DNA from 2 places in the Pseudopedobacter sp. genome. Region 2 is predicted to be linked to the other one. Evidence: riboswitches for the same ligand, from Rfam matches in the RefSeq annotation. Region 2 holds a riboswitch; the other holds the start of a gene.
What was found. Region 2 has a riboswitch for S-adenosylmethionine ahead of metH (methionine synthase). Riboswitches for the same ligand answer to the same signal wherever they lie in the genome.

Region 1: linked by a shared signal. The riboswitch ahead of ABWO41_RS05925 (O-acetylhomoserine aminocarboxypropyltransferase/cysteine synthase family protein) and the one ahead of metH (methionine synthase) in region 2 are both predicted to bind S-adenosylmethionine.

The regions. Positions count from the first base shown of each region.
Region 1 covers NZ_JBEBVH010000056.1:5,214-12,222, reverse strand. Annotated here, with positions in the region: gene ABWO41_RS05945 (menaquinone biosynthetic enzyme MqnA/MqnD family protein) at 1-316, opposite strand, end outside; gene ABWO41_RS05940 (histidine phosphatase family protein) at 344-985, opposite strand; gene mqnE (aminofutalosine synthase MqnE) at 985-2,181, opposite strand; gene ABWO41_RS05930 (trans-sulfuration enzyme family protein) at 2,322-3,434, shown strand; SAM riboswitch class I at 3,573-3,677, shown strand; gene ABWO41_RS05925 (O-acetylhomoserine aminocarboxypropyltransferase/cysteine synthase family protein) at 3,910-5,211, shown strand; gene ABWO41_RS05920 (homoserine O-acetyltransferase family protein) at 5,366-6,421, shown strand; gene ABWO41_RS05915 (homoserine dehydrogenase) at 6,422-7,009, shown strand, end outside.
Region 2 covers NZ_JBEBVH010000011.1:1,617-8,625, forward strand. Annotated here, with positions in the region: gene metH (methionine synthase) at 1-2,121, opposite strand, end outside; SAM riboswitch class I at 2,243-2,355, opposite strand; gene ABWO41_RS01555 (DUF5686 and carboxypeptidase-like regulatory domain-containing protein) at 2,584-5,121, shown strand; gene ABWO41_RS01560 (ATP-binding protein) at 5,183-7,009, shown strand, end outside.

The sequences.
Region 1 (7,009 bases), on a different contig from region 2:
GGTTATTAGACGATCTGGATTCAGGGTCCAACTGAATAAATTCGACTTCTTCTATAGGGCAGTTACTGAAAACAAATACAGAATTTACCTTACCGGTTGCTCCAATGCAATAGTTGGATATGATATGATATTCCTTTAAATTTAAGATAGCAGCTACGGGAATTAAACCAACGTCGGCTTTATCATCTATTAGCTTTTGTGCACACAAAGCTGGATAATCTACCTTTAAATCTATTTTATCTTTTATAGCAGAATGTTCTAAACCGTATAAAAAGGGTTTAGTATTGGTGTAACTAACCACCGAGAAACGAACCATAATAAGTAATTAAAAACGGGCAGTAAATTATTCTTCAATTAGTTGCAAATGAGCTAAACTATTGAATGTTTCTATTTCGTACTCTCCATCTGCATAATTTAAAATATAGAGTGAAGTATTCTGATGCGGAAAGAAGTCCATTTCTTTCAATTCTTTACCTGTAAGCTGGCACAATAACAAACGCATTGCCCGGCCATGCATACAGATCAGAATCGTTTTTTCATTTTCTTTATCTTTAGAAACAATATAATTCATTGCTTCCGCTTGTCTTTTATATACATCGTTGGGACTCTCTCCTTCTTCCGGTCTTGCATCGTAATCACCTGCATTCCAAGACTCTATAAGTTTCTCAAAATCTTCTCTAACTTCTGTAGAAATGCCTTTTCCTTCATGTTTCCCCCAGGCCATTTCATCTAGGCCAGCTACCTGCTCCCAAGGCAATGGAATTTCTAAAAATTTCTTAACTGTTTGATGAGTTCTTTTTAATGTAGATGTATAGACTTTATCGAAGGGAACCGATTTGTACATCTCATAAAACGCATCTCCCTGGGCAATCCCTGTTGCATTTAGATCTGCATTAATTCCCCTTCCCTGTACAACACCTGCTTTATTATAATCGGTTTCTCCGTGACGGATAATATAAATTTTCTTCTTGTCTGCGTTACTCATTATGAATTAATTACGGGTAAACTATAAAATTTAGGTTTTACTTCATCTTCAAACTCAAAATCTGTATAGTCGTTTATTACATTATATAAAGTATCTCTTTCTATAGGTTTACGCCCTACATCTTTAATTAGCCTTACTAACTGTTGGGTACTCATTGCCGGATTTTGTTCCTCTGCGCCCGCCATCGAATAAATTTTGGTGGTATCATCTAAAGTCCCGTCAATATCATCTACACCAAAATTCAAAGAAAGTTGAGCTGTATTTCTACTAATCATTGCCCAATAAGCTTTTATATGATCAAAATTATCCATATAAATACGAGCAATAGCATAATTCCGCAAATCTTCTACCACACTTACTTCTGGAACATCAGACATCTGATTATCTTTATTTCTAAATTTCAATGGAATAAATGCCTGAAAACCTCCTGTCTTATCTTGTAACTGGCGCAGGCGATCCATATGGTCTACACGATGCCAAAACTCTTCTATATGCCCATAAAGCATTGTAGCATTAGACCTCATACCCAGTTTATGAGCTTGCTCATGAATATCCAGCCATTGCTCTGCGGTACATTTATCATGGGCAATTTTTTCTCTTATTTCCGGATGAAAGATTTCCGCTCCTCCTCCAGGCATAGAATCTAAACCAGCTTCCTTTAAATATTTCATCCCATCGTAATGGGAAAGTTTAGCTTTTTTAAAGATATAGTAATATTCTACAGGTGTAAGCGCTTTAATATGTAAGTCTGAACGGTGTGCTTTGCATCTTGTAAAAAAATCGGCATAAAATTCCAGATTTTGTTTTGGAACCACTCCTCCAGTTATATGTACTTCCGTTACCGGTTCTTTATCATATTTCTTCACGATATCTATCATGCCGTCAACATCCATTTCCCAACCTTCTTCGCGTTGTTTAATCATTCTGGAATACGAACAGAATTTACAGTCATACACACAAATATTGGTAGGTTCTATATGAAAATTTCTGTTGAAATAGGTTAAATCTCCGTGTCTCTTATTACGTATGTAATTTGCTAAAATACCTAAATATGGGAGATCGGCTTGTTCGTAAAGATAGACGCCTTCATCAAAACTAATTCTTTCTTCGTTCTTAACTTTTTCTGCTATTTTTCTTAAACCCGGGTTTAAGTTATTGTTACTGAGAAGGCTTTCTATTTGGTGATCGTTATTCATCAGCAATTTTTTCTCAAAAATAAGAAATAATAGCATGTACTAGGTTTTTTTAATGTAAAGAACTTACCGCATGAACAGAAAAATGATTTTTTAAGGTTATTTAGTTTCTAAATTTCTAATTTAGCTCAAAATAACTCCACATGAAAATTGAAACCATATCTATACATGCTGGAAATAAACTGGATGAAGATAGTCGCGCAGTTACCCAACCCATAGTTTTGTCAAGTACTTTTGAAAGAGGAGAAGACGGTGGCTATCCTTCAGGTTACATGTATAGCCGGATAGACAATCCGAACAGAAAATCTTTAGAAAACGTTATTGCCAAATTAGAAAACGGTGCAGATTGTTGTGCTTTTGCAACAGGGAATACGGCAGGCATGTCTGTCTTCCAATGTTTAGAACCGGGAAGTCACGTAATCTGTCCGGATGACATGTACCACGGACTAAGAAACCAACTAAAATTTGTTTTTAAGGGTATTATAGAGCTGGATTTTGTTGATTTAACACAAGTAGATGAGATAGAAAAATATGTTAAAAGTAACACCCGAATGATTTGGGTAGAAACACCTTCCAATCCATTATTGAAAATAGCAGATATAACTGCTATTTCAGCCGTTACAAAAAAACACAATTTAAAACTTGTTGTAGATAATACATTTGCCACACCATATGGACAACAGCCACTTGCTTTAGGCGCCGATCTGATTATGCATTCGACAACCAAATACTTAAACGGACATTCTGATGTTTGTGGAGGTGCTGTAGTTACCAAAGAGAAGGATTCTTTTTGGGAAAGGATGAGAAACTTGCAGGTCCTTGGTGGTGCGGTTCCCTCCCCTTTCGATTGTTATCTGGTAACACGTGGTATTAAAACTTTAGCCTACAGAATGAGAGGCCATGAATATAATGCTTTCGAACTGGCAAAATATTTAGAAGCTCATCCTGCCATAGAACGTGTGTTCTATCCCGGTTTAAAATCTCATCCTCAGTTCGATTTAGCCCGTAAACAAATGACTTCTTTTGGAGGAATGCTATCTTTCTGTGTCAAAGGAGGTGAAGATCCGGCCAGGAGATTAGTAAACAATGTAAAGATATTTACACAGGCAACAAGTTTAGGCGGCGTAGAAAGTTTATTAGAACATCGTTACTCTATTGAAGGGCCAGACTCCAAAACTCCAAAAAATTTAATTCGGGTGTCCGTTGGATTAGAAAATCTAGAGGATTTAATAATGGATTTGGACACAAATTTGTAACTTATTCTGGTTTTGATCTAAAAAAATTAAAGCAAATTATAAAAATCCAAAATTTAATTTGGAAGTATAAAATATTATTTACTAAGTTTGCATCATATTGGTTGAAATACCAAGATCAATTCCTCTTTAAAAGGTCTTGATTTATAAAGAAGTGGTAAGAGATCAGGCTCTACGACCCACTGGCAACCTTCCAACAAGTACGGAAAAGGTGCCAAATCCTGCCCCGAAAGGGAAATATAAATAATTAAGACATGAAAAAATCTATTTTTTACAATTCTGGAAAATTACATCAACGTAGTATAACACATATTAGTCTATATCACCAATCTATGGCTAATTGTTGTATGTGTTGCTGTATGTGCTAATTCCCAGGCACTGCAAATCTTTGCCTATATTGCAGAAATTTGTAAAAGAATTTGTGCAAATCGCATAATCTAAAAAAACAGAATTAATTTAAACTTTAATCTAACAAGAAATGTCAACACAAAATTTGAAATTCGAGACTTTACAAGTACATGCAGGACAAGAAGTGGATCCTACTACCGGTTCAAGAGCAGTTCCAATATATCAGACTACTTCTTATGTTTTTAATAATAATGAACATGCAGCAAATCTTTTTGCTTTAAAAGAGTTTGGGAATATCTATACCCGAATTATGAATCCTACCACAGATGTGTTTGAGAAAAGGGTTGCTGCTTTAGAAGGTGGCGTTGCTGCTTTAGCAACTTCTTCTGGCCAGGCCGCACAGTTTCTTACTATAACAAACATTCTTCAAGCTGGAGACAATTTTGTTACTACTGGTCGTTTATATGGCGGTACCTACAATCAATTTAAAGTACAGTTTAAACGTTTAGGCATTGAAGCCAGATTTGCAAAAAATGACAATCCTGAATCTTACGAAGAACTGATTGATGAAAATACTAAAGCTTTATATGTAGAAACTATTGGAAATCCTGAACTCAATATCCCTGATTTTGACGGAATAGCTGCAGTTGCTAAAAAACATGATTTACCTTTTATAGTAGATAATACTTTTGGTGCAGGAGGTTATTTATTCAGACCTATTGAACACGGAGCTAATATTGTTGTTGAAGCTGCCACTAAATGGATAGGCGGTCACGGAACAAGTATTGGAGGTGTAATTGTTGATGCAGGAAATTACAACTGGGGTAATGGAAAATTCCCACAATTCTCAGAACCTTCCGAAGGATATCATGGCCTGGTTTTCTCTGATGTATTTGGTGTAAATGGTCCTTTTGGAAATATTCAATTTATTATCCGGGCAAGAGTGGAAGGTTTAAGAGATTATGGTGCAGCAATCTCTCCTTTTAACTCCTTCTTATTGATTCAAGGTTTAGAAACACTTTCTTTAAGAGTGCAGAGACATGTGGATAATACTTTAGAATTAGCAAAATGGTTGGAAACGCATCCGAAAGTAAAATCGGTAAATTACCCTGGTCTGGAATCTTCTCCTTATCATGCATTGGCTAAGAAATATTTAAAAAATGGCTTCGGTGGCGTCTTATCTTTCGAAGTTGTTGGAGATAAAGAAAATGCAACAAAGGTTATCAATGCACTTAAGTTAACCAGTAACCTGGCAAATGTGGGAGATGCAAAAACATTAATTATCCAGCCATCTGCAACTACTCATCAACAATTAAGTGAGCAAGAGCAAATTGCTGCCGGTGTTAAACCAGCCGCATTAAGGGTTTCGGTTGGTATAGAGCATATAGATGATATCAAAGCTGATTTTGAGCAAGCTCTTGCCACAATTTAGTAATAAGACTGTGTTTAAAAATATCGTCATTTCTTATGATTGAATAAGTCTCTGTCCGAAATACCTTGGGCAGAGATTCTATTCCAAATTTATTTCGGAAAATCAGTATAACATATTTTTAAACGTCTTCAAAAATAGAAGCATAGACTATAAAATGAATTTTAAGGTATACCAACATAAAAAGGAGTTTAGGCTGGAGAATGGTAAGAAATTGGAAAATCTGGAAATTGCTTATCATACCTACGGCAAGCTAAATAAAGAAAAAAATAATGTTGTTTGGGTATGCCATGCCTTAACAGCAAACTCAGATGTTTTTGATTGGTGGAAAGGTTTATTTGGCTTAAACGATTATTTCAATCCCGAGAATCATTTTATAGTTTGTGCTAATATCATAGGTTCACATTATGGAACTACTAATCCTTTAAGCATTAATCACAGCACTGGACACCCTTATTTTCTTTCCTTTCCGCAGTTTTCTATTAGAGATCTGGTACAGGCACATCAAATTTTAGCCGATCACCTCGACATCAAAGATATTGACGTTTTAATAGGTGGCTCTCTCGGAGGACAGCAAGCATTGGAATGGGCTGTTATCGAACCTGGAAGAATGAAAAATCTGATTGTTATGGCCACTAATGCCGCTCATTCTCCATGGGGAATAGCCTTTAATGAATCACAAAGATTAGCCATTGAAACAGACAGGACGTTTTATGCTAACCAGATAAATGGCGGGCAAAAAGGACTAAAAACGGCAAGAAGTATTGCCTTGTTATCTTATAGAACAGCAATATGCTACAACAAGACCCAAACTGAATACGAACTGGATAAAACAGCTTATTTTAAAGCTTCTTCTTATCAAAATTACCAGGGAGAGAAATTGGTTAAAAGATTCAATGCTTATAGCTACTACTATCTCACTAAAGCCATGGACAGTCATAATTTGGGACGCAGCAGACAAAGTATAGCGCATGCATTAGGAAAAATAAAAGCCAGTACACTTTCTATAGGTATTACTTCTGATTTATTATTTCCTGCGACAGAACAGAGATTAATAGCAGAACATATTCCTGGGGCCAAGTATTATGAAATTGATTCTGTATACGGTCATGATGGATTTCTTTTGGAAGTCAAAAAATTAGAAAATATCATTTCGAACTTTTTGCAACAAAAAAGTGTAGAAATAAAACAAGAAAAATTACTTACAGCATAAATGGGAAAAAAATTAAATATAGGACTATTCGGTTTTGGTGTTGTTGGACAAGGTTTGTATGATATCTCTGTTTCAAAAAATCTGAACTTCGAGTTCAAAAAGATTGCAATTAAAGATCCTAATAAAAAAAGAACTCTTCCCGAGTCTCTTTTTACTACAGACCGATGGGAAATACTGAACGATCCTGAAATCAACACTATTATAGAATTGATTAATGATGCTGACGCAGCTTATGAAATAGTAACAGAAGCTTTAAAAAGAGGGAAAAGCGTAGTTTCTGCAAATAAAAAAATGATCGCTACCCATTTAGAAGAACTGGTACAATTACAGGAACAACATGGTTCTTCTCTGCTTTATGAAGGCTCTGTATGTGGCAGCATTCCTATTATCAGAAATTTGGAAGAATACTATGATAATGAATTACTTTTCGCCATAAGCGGAATATTTAACGGCTCTTCTAACTATATTCTATCTAAGGTATTTAATGAAAATCAGCCTTATGACAAAGCCTTAAAGCAGGCCCAGGATTTAGGGTTTGCGGAAACTGACCCAACTTTGGATGTTGGCGGTTATGACGCTAAATATAAA
Region 2 (7,009 bases):
TAAAAACATTTTTCCGGAACCAAAAAGATCGCCCACAACACCCATACCATCCATTAAAGGCCCCTCTATAATTTCTAAAGGTCTGGCATATTTAAGTCGAGCTTCTTCAACATCTTCATCAATATGAGTAACAATACCTTTTACTAAAGCATGAGAAAGCCTTTCTTCTACAGTTCCTTTACGCCATTCTTCATCCTTTACGACGACTTTTCCTTTATTTTTTACAGTCTCGGCAAAATCAACTAAGATTTCTGTGGCATCAGGTCTTCTGTTTAAGAGAACGTCTTCTACTTTAACCAATAATTCCGGTTCAATTTCCTCATAGACTTCCAGCATTCCCGCATTTACGATACCCATATCCAAACCGGCTCTAATGGCATGGAAGAGAAAGGCCGAATGCATAGCTTCCCTTACCGGATTATTTCCTCTAAAAGAGAACGATATATTTGATACCCCGCCACTTACTTTGGCATAAGGTAAATTTTCTTTTATCCAGCGGGTTGCATTGATGAAATCTACGGCATAGTTTGCATGTTCTTCCAACCCGGTACCCACTGTTAGAATATTTGGATCGAAAATGATGTCTTCTGCAGGAAAGTTAACTTCATTCACCAGTATATCGTAAGATCTTTTACAAATTTCTATACGGCGTTCATAATTGTCGGCCTGACCTTTTTCGTCAAAAGCCATAACTACTGTTGCTGCACCGTATTGTTTTATCTTTCTGGCGGATTCTTTAAACTTTTCTTCACCTTCTTTTAACGAGATAGAGTTGACAATTCCTTTTCCCTGTAAGCATTTCAAGCCAGCCTCAATCACTTCCCATTTAGAAGAATCGACCATTACCGGTACTTTACAAATATCAGGTTCTGAACTTATCAGATTAAGGAATTTAGTCATTGCTGCAACGGAGTCCAGCATTCCTTCATCCATGTTGACATCAATAACCTGCGCACCGCCTTCTACCTGCTGACGGGCAACAGAAAGTGCAGTCTCATAATCTCCACTTAAAATAAGCTTAGAGAATTTTGGGGAACCGGTAATGTTGGTACGCTCACCAATATTTACGAATATACTATCAGGTTTAATATTTACTGCCTCCAGGCCAGATAAACGCATCCAGCGTTCTGGCTGTGCTACTTTTCTTGGTGAATATTTTGCTGCTGTTTCTGCTATTCGTTTTATGTGTTGAGGTGTTGTTCCGCAACAGCCACCTACCATATTTAGGAAGCCGGACGACAGAAAGTCGTCTAAAAGACCAGCAGTTTGCTCGGCCGTTTCGTCATACTGGCCGAATTCATTTGGTAAGCCGGCATTTGGGTATGCGGAAACAAAAACATCTGCCAGTTCTGATAGCTCCTGTATATACGGACGCATATCTTTTGCTCCTAAAGCACAGTTTAAGCCGATAGAAAGTAAATCGCCATGGCGCATAGAATTCCAGAATGCTTCTGTGGTCTGACCGGAAAGTGTACGTCCCGAAGCATCCGTAATGGTACCGGAAATCATGATTTCTATTTTCCTGCCTATAACCTGCTCGTATCTTTTTATGGCAAAAATTGCAGCTTTCGCATTTAGGGTATCGAAGATAGTTTCTACCAGAATTATGTCGGAACCGCCATCAATTAAACCTCTAATTTGTTCATAATAAGCTGATTCTAATTCGTCAAAAGAAATAGCTCTAAATCCAGGGTCATTTACATTTGGAGAAATGGAAAGCGTTCGATTAGTGGGTCCCACTGCACCGGCAACAAATCTTGGTCTGTCCGGATTTAAAGCAGTTACCTCTAAAGCGACTTCCTTTGCTATTCTTGCGCCTTCATAACTTAATTCGTAAGAGAGATCTTCCATTTGATAGTCTGCCATGGAAATCCTCTGCGTACTGAAGGTATTAGTCTCAATAATATCGGCACCAGCTAAAAGATATTCTTTGTGAATAGCTCTGATGATATCCGGGCGGGTAATATTTAGCAAATCGTTGTTGCCTTTAACATCGCAAGGATGGTCTTTAAACCGCTCGCCACGAAAATCCTGTTCATTAAGTTTGTAATTTTGGATCATGGTACCCATTGCACCATCTATAACCAAAATACGTTTTTTTAATTCTTCTCTGATATTCATAATGACACCGTCACAATGCAACATAACTATTAAGAATTTAACAATTCAAATTCCATCTGTTATGGCTGTTAGCAAAAGCTTAATGAAGAAAATCCGGCATGTATTTAAGTCCGTGAACTCTTACTTATCTTTCCCGATTTACACCTGTTTTAAACCGAGTAGAATTTAGCACCTTGTAAGCACAGGTTGCTAAGACTTCGTAGGGTCTAATCCCTCCGTCTTTCTTTATAAGCGATGCAAAGATGCAATATAGTTTGATGAAATGCAAATAATTAAGCAGATGCTTTTAAATGGCGAGAAATCGTTACGCGAAACTTATGTTTCCAAAATGTAAAAATTAGAATATCTGACTTTTTTATTAGAAAAGTCAAGAAAACTTCTCTTAAAATTGCAACATATTTTTCGCTACAAAAGGTAATTCATCAGAATCCTTTTTAGCGGTGATCTCAATTTTGAAATCTTATGTTAAGATATGTATTAGTAACGCTCATTTGGAGTTTACTAGGAACAGAAGTTTTTGCGCAAAAAACCATAGTTAGTGGGGTAGTTAAAGATGCGTCTACGAAAGAAACAATCCCTTTTGCCAATATTTTTTTTAACGGAACGCAAGCCGGAACGCAGACAAACATGGATGGTTTTTTTACCATCAGTACAAGTGCATCATACAGTGCTTTGAAATTTGTATACATGGGATATGAAACAAAAATAGTTCCTATTACTGTGGGTAAAACTCAACGAATAGAGGTTTTAATGAATCCTTCTGCCAAAGAGCTTAAACAGATCGTAATTACTAAAAAGAATAAGGCAAAATATAGTAATAAAGATAACCCTGCCGTCGAGCTGATAAGGAAAGTTATAGAACACAAAGATTCTAACAGGGCTGCCGACTTAAATACTATTTCTTATCGGAAATATGAGAAAATGACATTCTCTATGGACAATATATCTGACAAATTCAGGAATAATAAGCTTTTTAAGAATTATCAGTTTTTATTTCAGGAGCAGGATTCCGGTAAGTTTGGTGGTAAATATATCCTCCCGGTTTATATAGAAGAAAAATTGTCGGATAATTTTTTCAGAAAAGATCCGAATTTTAAAAAGACAGTTATTATAGGGGAAAAGCAGGCAGAATTTGACAAAAAATATGTAGATAATAAAGGTTTGCAGAACTATTTTAAAAGGATGTATGAAGATGTTGATATCTATTCAAACAATATCTCTATTATTAGTAATGAATTTTTAAGCCCTATTGCAACTTCTGCTCCTACGTTTTATAAATATTTTATTACGGATACTGTTAAAAATACCGAGCCGAGATTGGTTGAATTATCTTTTTTTGCCAGAAATAAAGGAGATATGTTATTCAATGGAAAGTTGTATATAACGCTTGATGGAAAATACGCTGTTAAAAAAGCCCGTTTATCTGTAGATAAAGACATCAATCTCAACTTTGTTAGAGGAATGAATATTGATCTGGATTTCGAGAGCGATGAAAATAATCTCTATAATTTAAATAAAAGCCACTTGTCGGTAGACTTTGGTATTAATAAGGAAAAAGGGTTTGGTTTTATTGGTGATAGAAGTGTGACTTTTAGAAATTATGAAATCAACAAACCCTTACCGGACAGTGTATTTAAGGAAGAGAAGATAACTGCGGTAGAACCCAAGCCGGTTTTGAGAAATGATAATTTCTGGAATGAAAACAGATTGGATACGATCTCACATAACCAATTGAGTATTTACAAAAATATAGATTCTTTACAAACGATTCCATCCTTCAGAAGGACCGTAAAATATGCTACGTTGCTGATTGCCGGTTATCAGAACCTGGGTGGTTATGATATGGGGCCATTTAATACTTTTTACAGTTTTAATAATGTAGAGGGATTTAGATTGCGTGTTGGCGGGCGTACTACGACAGAGCTTAGTAAGAATTGGTATTTCGAGAATTATCTGGCTTATGGAGTTAAAGACGAAAAATGGAAATATTATTTAAGTGGAGCTTACGCTTTTAATCATAAATCGATATATACTTTTCCCCAGCATTTTATAAAGGTAAGTTTCCAGAGAGATACGAAAATTCCCGGACAAGAACTTCAATTTATACAGGAAGATAACATTTTATTGTCTTTTAAGCGTGGCGTAAATGACATGCTTTTATATAACGATTTTTATAAAATAGAATATATAAAGGAATTTGAAAATCATTTTTCTTATGGTTTGCAGCTTAAAAAATGGAGCCAAAGTCCGGCGGGAGGTTTATACTACCAAACTTACTCAGAGAATTTTGTAAACAGATTGACTACCAGTGAGGTTTCGCTCAGTCTAAGGTATGCACCTCATGAGAAGTTTTACCAGGGTAAGGTATACCGAACTAGTTTTGTAAATAAGTATCCAATTTTTAACCTGAGATATAGTGTGGGGTTAAGAAACGTTTTAGGCGGCGAATATGATTATCATAGCCTGAGTGGAAGTATAGATAAACGTTTTTACCTTTCGCAATTTGGATATTCAGACGTTAGAACAGAGGGAGCTTACATGTTTGGGAAATTACCTTTTCCACTGTTAAGTATACACAGGGCAAACCAAACTTATGCTTACCAAATGTATGCTTATAATTTGATGAACTTTCTGGAATTTGTAAGCGACCGTTATGTGAGCCTCAATATTGATCATAATTTTAATGGATTTTTCTTAAATAAAATTCCTTTGGTTAAGCATCTGAAATTACGGGAAATTGTTTCATTTAAGGCGCTTTATGGAGGACTAAGAGCGGAGAATAATCCTAATTTAACCGGTAACACTTACAGATTTCCTCTGTTTGCAGATGGACAGTCCAGAACATATTCCTTAGGTAATGAACCGTATATGGAAGGCAGTATAGGTTTAGGAAACATTTTTAAGGTACTTAGAGTAGATGCTGTAAAACGTTTTAATTATCTGAATCATCCGGAAGTTTCTGAGTGGGGAGTAAGAGCCCGCGTGAAGTTTGATTTTTAAAGTTTTGATATGTAACAGGACTTTTTTTCGTTTAGATTATTAAAGGAATATATTTGTTCATATGGTGCTAAAGCCCAAACATAAATTTCAAAAATCTATCAAATGGAAAATTGTAATCGCATCCATTATAGCCTGCGTAGCCCTTTATCTTGCTTGGGAGACGGCAAAAATTGCATTTGATGAAATTCTGGATACCGTAGAAAACGTTTCTGAGCCAACAGATCGCCTCCGTTTAGTAAATAATGTCTCTCTGAAGGTGGTAAGATTAGAGCAACTTCAGAAATCTATTAGTCTGAAAAGCAAGGGTAATTACAAGCAGTTACAAAAGGAGTCAAAAGAACTTGTAGCAATAATTGATTCGCTTCAACTTAAATATCAGGATGATACTATCCAGCTTGCAAGGATAGTGTCGATGAAAAAGCTTTTAAAAGAAAGAGATAAATTATTTAATGAATACCTGGCAGACAGACGAGGTTTTTTAAATAATAAATCACTCGAAAGTCAACTAAAATCTATTAACGATTTGGTTGAGGAAAATGCAAGAAAAACGGACAGCACCATTCTGGAGTCGGAAAAACGAACGCTAACGACAACTATCTATGAACTGGAGGAAAAGCGGGAGGCGGAAGAATCGAAAGGTTTTTTTAACCGGATTTTTGGCAAGAAGAAAGAGACTCCGAAAAATCCCGGATATAACATTATTAACGAAGAGCTAAACGTAAAGTTGGATACTATTGCGCTGAACAGGCAAGACAGCATATTGCGCAATGTAGGAGCTTCTATGCGATCCATTGAAGAAGCACAGCGACAAAAAAGTCAGACATTCCTTAATACAGAAGCGATGTTTATTTATACTAACGATTTGTTGTTTAGCAGGCTTCTAACGACGCTTCGGCAGGTTGAGATTGAAGCTGTAAAACAGATACAAGCGAAAAATAATCAGGCAAAAGCTGTAGTTAATTATGGAATTAAGAGAATTACTATCATTATTCTGGTTTTCTTTCTGGTAACTTTAGTATTGCTTTACTTTATATTACGCGACGTTAGTAAAGGAAATAAATACAGAAAACAACTGGAGGCAGCAAAAGAGGAAGCCGAGTACCATAGCATGGCAAAACAACGCTTTCTCGCCAATATGAGTCACGAAATTAGAACACCACTTCAGTCTATTATAGGATTTTCAGAACTTATCAAAAAGGAAAAGGAAATTCAAAAAAAGCATATAGATGCAATTTATTATTCCTCGGAGCATTTGATGCATATCGTTAATGAAATTTTAGATTATAACCGAATTGTTTCTGGCAAAATTTCCATTACTCCAACAGTTTTTAAAATGGAAAATCTTTTACAGGAAGTCTTTACTGTATTGAAATATCATGCAGAAAAGAAAGGGATTAAACTTTATTCCGATTTCGATATCGAAGATGTCTCTTATGTAAAAGGCGATGCATTCCGGCTAAAACAAATTCTTTATAATTTGTTGGGAAACGGTATTAAGTACACCGATAAAGGACATGTAGCGTTAAATGTCTCGTGTAAAAAGAATAAAAATGATCTTCATTTTATGTTTATTGTTGAAGATACCGGGATTGGCATGTCGTATGAAGAAACTCAGCATATTTTCAATGAGTTTGAGAGAGGAGATCAGGTAGATCAAAGTGGATCTGATAAAGAGGGAGCAGGTTTAGGATTATCAATAACGAAGTTATTAGTAGAGCAACAAGGAGGTCGTATTAGTGTCAGAAGTAAATTAGGAGAGGGATCTGCTTTTACTGTTTATCTGAAATATGAAGTTGTAGATGATGCTGAGGCAGATGTAGTACCTGAAATGTTGACAATTCCAATTCGTTCAAAAGGCAAGGTTTGGCTAATAGATGATGATGCATTT